DNA from 2 places in the Streptomyces sp. NBC_00354 genome. Region 1 is predicted to be linked to the other one. Evidence: predicted binding sites of a transcription regulator. Region 1 holds the regulator's gene; the other holds the start of a gene.
What was found. The regulator HspR, encoded in region 1, represses chaperone genes until heat shock. The targets are predictions, from matches to a motif close to TTGAGNNNNNNNNNCTCAA.
Positions count from the first base shown of each region.

Region 2: a site for HspR is predicted at 2,260-2,278, ahead of lon (endopeptidase La). Genes of this name have one in related genera too.

Region 1 is NZ_CP107983.1:4,068,760-4,074,986, reverse strand. It holds gene dnaK (molecular chaperone DnaK) at 1-991, shown strand, start outside; gene grpE (nucleotide exchange factor GrpE) at 991-1,668, shown strand; gene dnaJ (molecular chaperone DnaJ) at 1,708-2,889, shown strand; gene OHT74_RS18365 (heat shock protein transcriptional repressor HspR) at 2,891-3,361, shown strand; gene OHT74_RS18360 (helix-turn-helix transcriptional regulator) at 3,459-4,472, opposite strand; gene OHT74_RS18355 (hypothetical protein) at 4,575-4,802, shown strand; gene OHT74_RS18350 (hypothetical protein) at 4,799-5,113, shown strand; gene OHT74_RS18345 (pyridoxamine 5'-phosphate oxidase family protein) at 5,256-5,669, opposite strand; gene clpB (ATP-dependent chaperone ClpB) at 5,814-6,227, shown strand, end outside.
Region 2 is NZ_CP107983.1:2,963,944-2,970,170, reverse strand. It holds partial or broken gene OHT74_RS12995 (sulfurtransferase) at 1-790, shown strand, start outside; gene OHT74_RS12990 (DinB family protein) at 860-1,327, shown strand; gene OHT74_RS12985 (DUF4097 family beta strand repeat-containing protein) at 1,413-2,165, shown strand; gene lon (endopeptidase La) at 2,301-4,697, shown strand; gene OHT74_RS12975 (MarR family winged helix-turn-helix transcriptional regulator) at 4,811-5,263, shown strand; gene OHT74_RS12970 (protein phosphatase 2C domain-containing protein) at 5,290-6,063, opposite strand.

The DNA.
Region 1 (6,227 bases):
CTGCAAGACCCCGTTCCACAACGTCATCAAGGACGCCGGCATCCAGCTGTCCGAGATCGACCACGTGGTCCTGGTCGGCGGCTCCACCCGCATGCCGGCCGTCGCCGAGCTCGTCAAGGAGCTCACCGGCGGTCAGGACGCGAACAAGGGCGTCAACCCGGACGAGGTCGTCGCCATCGGCGCCACCCTCCAGGCCGGTGTCCTCAAGGGTGAGGTCAAGGACGTCCTGCTCCTCGACGTGACCCCGCTGTCCCTCGGTATCGAGACCAAGGGCGGCATCATGACCAAGCTCATCGAGCGCAACACCACGATCCCGACCAAGCGGTCCGAGATCTTCACGACGGCCGAGGACAACCAGCCGTCCGTGCAGATCCAGGTCTACCAGGGTGAGCGCGAGATCGCGGCGTACAACAAGAAGCTCGGCATGTTCGAGCTGACCGGCCTGCCGCCGGCCCCGCGTGGCGTCCCGCAGATCGAGGTCTCCTTCGACATCGACGCGAACGGCATCATGCACGTCACGGCCAAGGACCTTGGCACGGGCAAGGAGCAGAAGATGACCGTCACCGGCGGCTCCTCGCTCGGCAAGGACGAGGTCGACCGCATGCGCCAGGAGGCGGAGCAGTACGCGGACGAGGACCTGCGCCGCAAGGAGGCGGCCGAGTCCCGCAACCAGGGCGAGCAGCTCGTCTACCAGACGGAGAAGTTCGTCAAGGACAACGAGGACAAGGTCCCGGCCGAGGTCAAGACCGAGGTCGAGGCCGCCGTCTCCGAGCTGAAGGAGACCCTCAAGGGCGAGGACACGGCCGCGATCCGCACCGCGACCGAGAAGCTCGCCGCGGTCAGCCAGAAGCTCGGCCAGGCCATCTACGCCGACGCGCAGGCCGCCCAGGGCGCAGCCGGCGGCGGCGAGGGCCAGCAGGCCAAGCCCGAGGACGACGTCGTCGACGCCGAGATCGTCGACGAGGACAAGCCGAAGGGCGGCGCTGCCTGATGTCGGAGGAGACCCCGGGTTTCGACGAGAAGCCCGAAGTCCCCGCCGGCGCCACGCCTGACGACGCCGCCGAGCCGAAGGCCGCAGCTTCCTCCGAGGAGGAGGCCGCGGCCCCGGCCGGGGACTCCGGAGCACCGTCCGCTCAGGAGACGGCTCTCCTGGCGCAGCTGGACCAGACCCGTACCGCGCTCGGCGAGCGCACCGCGGACCTCCAGCGGCTCCAGGCGGAGTACCAGAACTACCGCCGCCGGGTGGAGCGGGACCGGATCGCCGTCAAGGAGATCGCGGTCGCGTCCCTCCTGACGGAACTGCTCCCGACCCTGGACGACATCGGCCGGGCGCGGGACCATGGCGAGCTGGTCGGCGGCTTCAAGTCGGTGGCCGAATCGCTGGAGACCGCGGCGGCCAAGATGGGCCTGCAGCAGTTCGGCAAGGAGGGCGAGCCCTTCGACCCGACGATCCACGAGGCCCTGATGCACTCGTACGCGCCGGATGTCACCGAGGACACCTGCGTGGCGATCCTGCAGCCGGGCTACCGGATCGGCGAGCGTACGATCCGCCCCGCGCGGGTCGCGGTGGCCGAGCCCCAGCCGGGCGCGGCCCCGGCCGCCAAGTCCGAGTCCTCGGAGGGCGAAGCACCGTCCGACAAGGACACGGATGCCCCCGAAAAGGGCTGACGCAGTACACGTAGAGGAACGAGAGGAGGGCCACCGGGGATGAGCACGAAGGACTTCGTCGAGAAGGACTACTACAAGGTCCTCGGTGTCCCGAAGGACGCCACCGAGGCCGAGATCAAGAAGGCGTACCGGAAGCTCGCGCGCGAGTTCCACCCGGACGCCAACAAGGGCGACGCCTCGGCCGAGGAGCGCTTCAAGGAGATCTCCGAGGCGAACGACATCCTCGGCGACGCCAAGAAGCGCAAGGAGTACGACGAGGCCCGCGCCCTGTTCGGGAACGGCGGCTTCCGCCCCGGTCCCGGCGGGGGCGGCTCGTTCAACTTCGACCTGGGCGACCTCTTCGGCGGCACCCAGCCGGGTGGCGGCGCGGGCGGCGGGTTCGGCGGCGGCGGTCTGGGCGACGTCTTCGGCGGACTGTTCAACCGCGGCGGCGCGGGCCCCGGTACGCGTGTCCAGCCGCGCCGCGGCCAGGACATCGAGTCGGAGGTCACCCTCTCCTTCACGGAGGCGGTGGACGGGGCCACGGTCCCGCTCCGGATGTCCTCCCAGGCGCCCTGCAAGGCCTGTTCGGGCACCGGCGACAAGAACGGCACGCCGCGCGTGTGCCCGACCTGCGTCGGCACCGGCCAGGTCTCGCGGGGCAGCGGCGGTGGCTTCTCGCTGACCGACCCGTGCGCCGACTGCAAGGGCCGCGGCCTGATCGCGGAGACCCCCTGCGACGTCTGCAAGGGCAGCGGGCGGGCCAAGTCCTCCCGCACCATGCAGGTCCGGATCCCGGCGGGCGTCTCCGACAGCCAGCGGATCCGGTTGCGCGGCAAGGGCGCTCCGGGCGAGCGCGGCGGTCCCGCCGGCGACCTCTACGTGGTCGTCCACGTGGACAGCCACCCGGTGTTCGGCCGCAAGGACGACAACCTGACGGTCACCGTCCCGGTGACGATCGCCGAGGCCGCCCTGGGCGCCGACATCAAGGTCCCGACCTTGAACGGCCCCTCGGTGACGCTGAAGCTCCCGCCGGGCACCCCCAGCGGCCGCACGATGCGGGCCCGCGGCAAGGGAGCGGTCCGCAAGGACGGCAGCCGCGGGGACCTGCTGGTGACGGTGGAGGTCGCTGTTCCGGCCTCGCTGTCGGACAAGGCCCGCGAGGCGCTGGAGATGTACCGCGACGCGACGGAGTCGGAGGACCCGCGCGCCGTGCTGTTCGAGTCCGCGAAGGGAGCATGACATGGACGGCCGCCGACGACCGCCCCGGTTCGGCAACGGGGCGTACGAACTGACCGACGAGACCCCGGTCTACGTGATCTCGGTGGCCGCCCAGCTCTCGGGCCTGCATCCGCAGACCCTGCGCCAGTACGACCGTCTCGGCCTGGTCTCTCCGGACCGGACGGCTGGCCGCGGCCGGCGCTACTCGGCCCGCGACATCGAACTGCTCCGCACGGTGCAGGCGCTGTCCCAGGACGAGGGCATCAACCTGGCCGGCATCAAGCGGATCATCGAGCTGGAGAACCAGGTCGCCGCGCTCCAGCAGCGCGTGGCCGAGCTCGCGGCGGCGGTGGACGGCGCGGCGGCCGTGCTCCAGCAGCGCGAGGCCCAGGTGCACGCCTCGTACCGGCGAGATCTGGTCAAGTACCAGCCGCCGGTACCGGGCAACGCCCTGGTCGTCTGGCGCCCCGCGCCGAAGCGCCAGAGCGACTGACCTCGGCTTCCTCCGGCTGCACGACGCGCAAGCCCTGCATGCACGCACAGGCCCCGCCCGGGATCCCCGGGCGGGGCCTGGCGCGTTCCGGTGCGTTTCAGTCGCCCTCGTCCTCGAGGATCCCGGAGCGGGCGATGAGGAAGCCGAGTTGGGCGCGGCTGCCGCTGCCGAGGGTGCTGGCGAGCTTCGCGATGTGCGCGCGGCAGGTCCGTACGTTCATGCCCAGCCGGCGGGCGATGGCCTCGTCCACGTGGCCCTCGATGAGGAGCTGCGCGATGGTGCGCTGCACGCCCGAGATGCCGCCGCGGGTGTGCTGGTACGTGACTTCCTCCTGGAGGGGCACAGCGCGGTGCCACAGCTGCTCGAACACCTTGATGAGGTAGTCGACCAGGCCCGGGTGGCGCAGCTCCAGGGCGACCTGGCGGTCGTCGCTGGCCGGGATGAAGGCGACGGTCCGGTCGAAGATGATGAGGCGCTCGAAGAGCTCCTCCAGCGTGCGCACCTCGACCTTGCCCGCCTTGAGGAGGTCGACGTACGCGAGCGTGCCGCGGCTGTGCCGGACGGTGTGCTGGTAGAGGGTCCGGATCCGGACACCGCGGTCGGTCAGCGGCTGGTCGCGCTCCAGGGCCTCCGTGAGCTCGAGGCTGGGGCGGGCGCCGCCGGGCTGGATGGTGAGCATCTCGGTGTGGCACTCGGCGGTGGCGAGGTTGAGGGCCGCGTTGATGGGGTCGAAGCCTTCGAGCACGGTGATGGCGTGGGTGCTTGCCGGATTCTGCGCACTGATGGCGAGAAACGGCTCGAAAGCCTCGGACAGTTCGAGAGAATCCCGGCGTCTGTCGCGGATTTCCCGTTCGATCGGATGCAGCCGCTGTGCGAGTGCCACCGCCGGTGGAACCGGACGGAGCGAATTGGCGTCATCAGGGTCTGGCTGCAACAACGCCAGATCGAGCAGGCAAGGTGCCGTTTTGACGTCCCCACGTGCGATACGTCCGGTCCGCAGCGCGCTCGTGTAGAGCCGTGCCCCCTCGCTGCACAGCTCCGTGACCGAGTGGGGATGTGTCGCTTTTGTTCTGTTTATGGTCAAATCTCCACCCCCCAGGGTCCTGAACATGCAAGAACATGATGCATCGTCCCTGTGGCAGTGATGTGCCTGAATGAGCCATCGTCTGACAGGCGGGGGAGAGGATTTCATCAAGTGAGGACGAAGCCGACCATGAACAAGAGAATGCTTCGCTCGGCGCTTGCCACCGTCATCTTCTCGGCTGTGGCCGGTCTGGGACTTGCGGGGGTCACCCTGGGGGGCGCCGAAGGGGGTGCCGCAGGCCTGCGGGCGGCACCGCTCGAGGACAGCGGATGGCGCGCGGCACCGATGGACAGCGGATGGCGCTCGGCCCCCGTCGACGCCGATGCCGGCACCCTTGCCGGGGAGACCGCGGTATGACCCCCGACGACCGCGGATTCCGTCGCGAAATGGCCTCTGCCTACCGCTCCGGCTGGCAGTTCATCGACCTCGCCACGGCCATCCCCCACGCCGGCGACTCGTTGATGGTCACCCTGTTCGGACAGCCCATCGTCATCACGCGCGAGGAGGACGAGGACGTCCGGGCGTACCGGTGCCTGCGCCGCCCCCGCGGCGCGCCGCAGCCCGTCCGCTGCGAGGTGCGCTACGGAATGGTCTTCGTCAACCTTGATCAGCGCGACCACCAGCTCTTCGAACCCGATATCACCACCGCCACCCCCCGCAGTGCCTGAAGCGATTCCCCCGTCGTTGCAGATCGCTCCAGGTGCTTCCCCCACACAACGGCGCCATCGTGGACCTGACCACGATGGCGCCGTTGTGATGTCCGCGTCCAGTCCCTGAACCGGACAAGGTGAAAGCTGAACTGTTTTCGGTTCAGGCGCGGCCCATCGCCCGGTCGAGGGCGATCTCCATGACGACCCGGTCCGGGTTGGGCGAGGGCGTCCGCCCGTAGCGCTCCGCGTAGCGCGCCACCGCCTCGGCGACCGAGGCCTCGTCCGTACGGATCACCGCGTGCCCCTCCAGAGTCGCCCAGCGGCGTCCTGCCATCTGGCACACCGCCACCCGGGCCGGGCCCTGCTCCGTCCCCTGGGCCGCCAGCACGTTGCGGATCTTCTTGCTGTTCTTGTTGCTGATCACCCGGGCCAGGCCGGCCTCCGGGTCGTACGTGACGCCCACCGGCACCACGTGCGGGGTCCCGTCGGGGCGCGGTGTGGTCAGCGTGCAGACGTGCCGCTCCCGCCAGAAGGCGAGGTACTCGGGCGTCGGGTTGAGTACGTCAAGAGCCATGGCCCGAGGGTACGGGAGGGCGCCGATACTGCCCTTGAGTGGAATAGACTCAACTTTGCGCACGCTGCCATAGTCAAAGAGCGAGACTCGAAGAGCGAGAGACCCAAAGCCTGTGTCTGACCTGTCTGAGAGGAGAAGTCGCACGTGGATGCCGAGCTGACCAACAAGAGCCGGGACGCCCTGAACGCGGCCACCAGCCGGGCCGTGAAGGACGGCCACGCGGATCTGACCCCGGCGCACCTGCTGCTGGCCCTGCTCGCCGGCGAGGACAACGAGAACATCACCGACCTCCTCGCGGCCACCGAGGCCGACCAGGCGGCGGTCCGGAACGGCGCCGAGCGGCTGCTGGCGGCCCTGCCCAGCGTCACCGGCTCCACGGTCGCGCCCCCGCAGCCCACCCGCGAGCTGCTCGCCGTACTCGCCGAGGCCGACCAGCAGGCCGGGAAGCTCGGCGACGAGTACCTCTCCACCGAACACCTCCTCATCGCGATCGCCGCCAAGGGCGGCGCGGCCGGTGAGGTCCTTTCCACCCAGGGCGCGACGGCGAAGAAGCTGCTG
Region 2 (6,227 bases), 1.1 Mb from region 1:
GCTGGCCGCCCGGCTCGGCCAGCCGGGGCTCGTCGTGTTCGACGCCTCCGTCGGCGCCCACCGCGGCGCCGACCGGCGGATCCCGGGCTCGCGGCCCTTCGACCTCGACGGCGTCCTGTCCGACCACGACGCCCCCGCCCCGCACACCATGCCCCGGGCCGCCGCGTTCGAGGAGGCGATACGCGCGCTCGGCGTAGACGACACCAGCACCGTCGTCGTCTACGACGGCGCCGGCATCTACTCCAGCGCGCGGGCCTGGTGGATGCTGCGCGCCATGGGCTTCGACCGGGCCGCCGTCCTCGACGGCGGGCTGCCTGCGTGGACCGCCGCCGGCCTGCCCGTCGAGGCGTGCGGTCCTGCGTACGAGGGCCCGCGCGGATCCTTCACGGCCCACCCGCGGACGGGGCTGCTGGTGGACGCGGATGCGGTCGGTGCGGCCCTCGCCGATCCGGCGGCGGTCGTACTGGACGCCCGTACGCGCGAACGCTTCACCGCCGCCGCCCCGGAACCGCGGGCGGGGCTGCGCGGGGGCCACATGCCGGGCGCGGTGAACCTGCCGTTCGGGGACCTCCAGCGGGACGGCGGCCTGATGCGGCCCGCCGGGGAACTCCGCGAGGCCTTCGCCGCGTTGACCGGAGACCGGGAGCGGCTGTACTTCAGCTGCGGCTCGGGAGTGACGGCGTGCGTCCTGGCCCTGGGCGCCACGCTGGCCGGCTACTCCTCCCTGGCGGTGTACGACGGCTCGTGGACGGACTGGGCCATGCGCCCGGAGCGGCCCGCGGTCACGGGCCGACGGGGGCAGTTCTTCGGAGCGTCCGAGGACCGTTTCACCGGGCCCACGACGGGCGACGAGCGGGCCATGCTCACCGACGTCCTGGGAGCGCAGCGCGCGACGCTGGAGCTGAAGTGCGCCGGCCTGGAGCCGGGGCCCCTGTCCCTGCGGGCGGTGGAGCCGTCCACGCTCTCGCTGCTCGGCCTGGTCCGGCACCTTGCCGAGGTGGAGCGCCGCTGGTTCCGCCAGGTCCTGGCCGGGCAGGAGGCGCCGGCCCTGTTCTCGTCGGCGGCGGACCCGGACGGCGACTTCGACGGGGCCGGCTCCGGCCCGGCCGCCGTCGCGGCGGCTTGGGAGGCCTGGCGGGACGAGGTGGCGTTCGCGGAGTCGTTCACGGCCGCCGCGCCCGACCTGGACGTGGAGGGCGAGGACGAGGCGTGGCGGGGAAAGGTGTCGCTGCGCTGGGTGCTGATCCACATGATCGAGGAGTACGCCCGCCACAACGGCCACGCGGACCTGCTGCGCGAGCGGATCGACGGAGCGATCGGCATCTGAGCCCGGCCGGCGGGGGATAACCCCACCCCGAGGCCGGGTACGGCCCCCATCGGCAGACGCCCGGCGGCGCACCAGAGTAATGCGCATGCCTTCCCACATCACGTCATTCCGCTTCAGCCAGGCGGTGGTTGTCGCCCTCGCCGCCGGACTGCTGCTCTCCGGCTGCACCTTCGAGGACACCGAGCAGAAGACGGCGAACGCCGACGCGACGGTCGCCGAGGCCGTCACGGCGGTCGAGGTGAAGGACGCACGGCGCGGCTCCATCGAGGTGACCCCCGCCGCCGGCCCGGGGGTCGCGATCCACCGGACGGTCCACTACCGGGGCGACGCGGCACCGAAGCCGGCCCAGCGGGTCTCGGGAGGCGTCCTCACGTTCACGGACGGCTGCTCCGACACCTGCTACATCGACTACCGCCTGGAGGTCCCCGCCTCGGCCACGGTCAAGCTGGAGAGCAGCAGCGGCAACGTCACGGTGGCCGGTGTGGCGGCGGCCGACCTCGTCTCTTCCTCCGGCGACGTGAAGGCCGAGGGCATCGCCGGTCCGCTGAAGGTCCGTACGTCGTCGGGGTCGGTCACCGCCACCGGCCTGGCCGGCCCGACTGCGGATGTCCGCGCCTCCTCGGGCGACGCCCGGCTCGTGTTCACGAAGCCGCCGACCTCGGCGACGGCGGAAACCAGCTCGGGCGACGTCACGCTGACGGTCCCGCAGGCCCCGTACGAGATCACGACGGCCACCACGTCGGGCAACCAGGACACCCTCCCCACCACTCCGAAGGCCCCGTCCCACCTCTCGGTCCACACCACCTCGGGCGACATCCTCATCGCCCCGGCGGGCTGACCGCCGCTACGGGTCTTCCAGGCGCAGCCGCCGGCGGAATCCGTGTTCGCCCGGGGCGAACGGGGGTTGGGGAACATTGGGGGGCGCACATGCATTGAGTCGGCATAGCTCAACTTCACTGCCGGAGGGAAGATCATGGCTTCGACGTCCGTAACGCTCACCCTGCCCGTGCTGCCGCTTGACGACGAGGTCGTGCTGCCTGGGATGGTCGTTCCGCTGGACCTGTCCGATGCCGAGGTACGGGGGGCCGTCGAGGCTGCCCAGGCGGCGGTCCGGAGCGGGAAGCCCCGGGTGCTGCTCGTGCCGCGGGTCGACGGGAAGTACGCCGGCACCGGTGTGCTCGGGACCGTCGAGCAGGTGGGACGGCTCTCCGACGGGGATCCCGGGGCGCTCATCCGCGGTGTCGGCCGCGTCAGGATCGGGGCCGGGACCACCGGGCCCGGGGCGGCGCTCTGGGTCGAGGGGGAGAGCGTCGACGAGAGACTGGCCGATCCGCTGCCGGGGTCGGTGACCGAGCTCGTCAAGGAGTACAAGGCGCTCGCCACCAGCTGGCTCAAGAAGCGCGGGGCCTGGCAGGTCGTGGACCGGGTCCAGCAGATCGAAGGGGTGTCCGCGCTCGCCGACAACTCCGGGTACTCGCCGTTCCTGACCGTGGCCCAGAAGGTCGAGCTGCTCGAGACCGCCGACCCCGTGGCACGCCTCAAGCTGGCCATCTCCTGGCTCCGCGACCACCTCGCCGAGCAGGACGTCGCCGAGTCCATCGCCAAGGACGTCCAGGACGGCGTCGAGAAGCAGCAGCGCGAGTTCCTGCTGCGCCGCCAGCTGGAAGCCGTACGCAAGGAACTGCGCGAGATCAACGGGGAGAAGGACGGCGAGGAGTCCGACGACTACCGGGCCCGCGTCGAGGGCGCCGACCTCCCCGAGAACGTACGGGAGGCCGCGCTCAAGGAGGTCGACAAGCTGGAGCGGTCCAGCGACCAGTCCCCGGAGGGCTCCTGGATCCGCACCTGGCTGGACACCGTGCTGGAACTGCCCTGGAACGAGCGCACCGAGGACGAGTACGACATCCGCGGGGCCCGGGCCGTCCTCGACGCCGAGCACGCCGGGCTGAGCGATGTGAAGGACCGCATCACCGAGTACCTCGCCGTGCGCAAGCGGCGTTCCGAGCGCGGCATGGGCGTCATCGGCGGTCGGCGGGGCGGCGCCGTACTGGCGCTCGTCGGGCCGCCCGGCGTCGGCAAGACCTCCCTCGGGGAGTCCGTCGCGCACGCCATGGGGCGCAAGTTCGTGCGTGTCGCCCTCGGCGGTGTCCGCGACGAGGCCGAGATCCGCGGCCACCGGCGTACGTACGTCGGCGCGCTGCCCGGCCGGATCGTACGGGCCATCAAGGAAGCCGGGTCCATGAACCCGGTCGTCCTGCTCGACGAGATCGACAAGGTTGGGTCGGACTTCCGCGGGGACCCGGCGGCCGCACTGCTGGAGGTGCTCGACCCCGCCCAGAACCACACCTTCCGGGACCACTACCTGGAGGTCGAGCTGGACCTGAGCGACGTCGTCTTCCTGGCCACCGCCAACGTCCTGGAAGCCATCCCCGAGGCGCTCGCCGACCGCATGGAGCTCGTCCGGCTCGACGGCTACACCGAGGACGAGAAGGTCGTCATCGCCCGCGACCACCTGCTGCCGCGCCAGCTGGAGCGGGCCGGTCTCGGCGCCGAGGAAGTCGTCCTGGAGGAGGACGCGCTGCGCAGGCTGGCCGGCGAGTACACCCGCGAGGCCGGCGTGCGCACCCTGGAGCGGTCCATCGCTCGGCTGCTGCGCAAGGTGGCCTCCCAGCACGAGCTGGGGGAGCGGGAGTTGCCGCTGCGCGTCGGCGCCGACGACCTGCGGGGGCTCATCGGGCGCCCGCACCACGTCCCGGAGTCCGCTCAGGACCCCGCCGAGCGGCGCACCGCCGTCCCCGGCGTGGCCACCGGGCTCGCGGTGACCGGCGCGGGCGGCGACGTCCTGTTCGTCGAGGCATCGCTGGCCGATCCCGAGACGGGGGCGGCCGGGCTCACCCTGACCGGGCAGCTCGGCGACGTGATGAAGGAGTCCGCGCAGATCGCGCTCAGCTTCCTGCGCTCGCACGGCGCGGAGCTCGAGCTCCCGGTCGCCGACCTGAAGGACCGGGGCGTGCACATCCACTTCCCGGCCGGCGCGGTCCCGAAGGACGGGCCGAGCGCGGGCATCACGATGACGACGGCGCTGGCCTCGCTGCTGTCGGGCCGGCAGGTCCGGACCGACGTGGCCATGACCGGCGAGGTCTCGCTGACCGGGCGCGTCCTGCCGATCGGCGGGGTCAAGCAGAAGCTGCTCGCCGCGCACCGGGCGGGCCTGACCACCGTGATCATCCCGAAGCGGAACGAGGCAGACCTGGACGACGTCCCGTCCGAGGTGCTGGAGGGGCTGGAGGTGCACCCGGTGACGGACGTACGCCAGGTCCTGGAACTGGCGCTCAGTCAGGCGGAGGCCGTGGTCACCGCGGCCGCCTGATCCCGGCCCGGTACCGCCTGGTGCGCGTGTGTACGGCCCGGGCCCCCTCTACGGCGGGGTCCCGGGCCGTCGCCGTACCCGCTGCGAAATACTGGTGCCTCAGGACACCACCGATGGGAGCGGACGTGCACGGTAGTGAAGACCAGGAGTTCCTTGCGCTGGAGCGGGAGCTGTCCGTCTTCCTCCGGCGCGCCAGGGCCTCCTCCGGGGAGATGGCGCGCGCCCTGCACCCCGAGCTGGAGCCCGCCGCGTACGGGCTGCTCGTCCGGCTGGAGGCCGCGGGCCGCCAGCGGGCCACCGAGCTCGCCGCGTACTTCGGGGTCGGCAAGGCCACCATGAGCCGGCAGCTGCGAGCGCTGGAGGTGCTGGGGCTGGTGGCGCGGGAACCGGACCCGGCGGATGGCCGGGCGTTCCTGGTCGGGCTCACGGACGAGGGGCGGGAGCGGTTCCTGCGGGTGCGGGGGGCCCGGCGCGAGCAGTACATGCGCAAGCTTGCCGACTGGGACCGGGGGGAGGTCGCGGAACTGGCGCGGCTTCTCAACCAGTTGAACCAGGGCGCGGAGTAGCCTCCCGCGGGCTGAAGCAGCAGCAGCTACAGCTCCGCGTACGCAGCCGAGGCGTCGTCGTGGCGTTTGCCGCGGGCGAGGGGGCGGGACGGGTCGGATTCCAGGGTGCGAACCCGGCCGATCAGGCCCTCCGCGCCCTCCTTCCGGAGCACCTCCAGGCACTGCGCCCAGTCGCCCTCCCGGAACGTGTCCGTCCAGCGGCTCGCCCCGTCCGTGAGCGCCGCCAGCGCCCGCACCCGCTCGCGCGGGGTCCGGCCCGTCACCGCGCGGGCGGCCACCGCCGGGTCCGCGGCCGCCGTGAAGAAGCCGCCCTCCGCATTGCGCAGCGCGTCCGCCGAGGTCTGCGTGCGCAGCAGCTCGCGCGGGATCCGGTCCAGCCGGTCGTCGAGCACCGGCGTCACCTCGCCCCCGGGCGCCTCGAGGAGCAGTACGGAATCCGAGAGCACGAGGTGCTCCACGGACGCCTCGTCCCAGCGCGCCATCACCACGGTCGCCTGCGGGGTCCGTACGTGAGAAAGGTCACAGGTGTCGCGGTGTGCGTCGGCGGTGTCGCGGATCGCCTGCGCCAGGATCCCGTCCAGCGGCATGTCACGCCGCGATCCGGACAGTTCGGTCAATCGGCCCCCGAGCCGGGCCGCGAACCAGGGCACGCCGTGCGTACACCCCACCTCGCCGCTCGGCGGGGTGACCCCGTCCAGGGCGACCAGGACTCCGCCGCCCGCGGCGGGTATCGCCGCCGATAGCCAGTCCTCATTGGGGCGTTCCGGGTTGCCGGGGGCCGAGGCGAGGTCGATGCGCATGCGGACATTCTGCCCGCCCCGTATGGGCCCGGTGGCCGCGATGCGCCGAAAAGTCCGTACCAATGCAGAGCCGGCGGGACTGCCGCCACCCGCCCGTCGTCCCAGGCGCTCCACGGCCCCCCGGCGGGATGTGGGCGGGCATATTGCCAAAGCCCCCATCGATC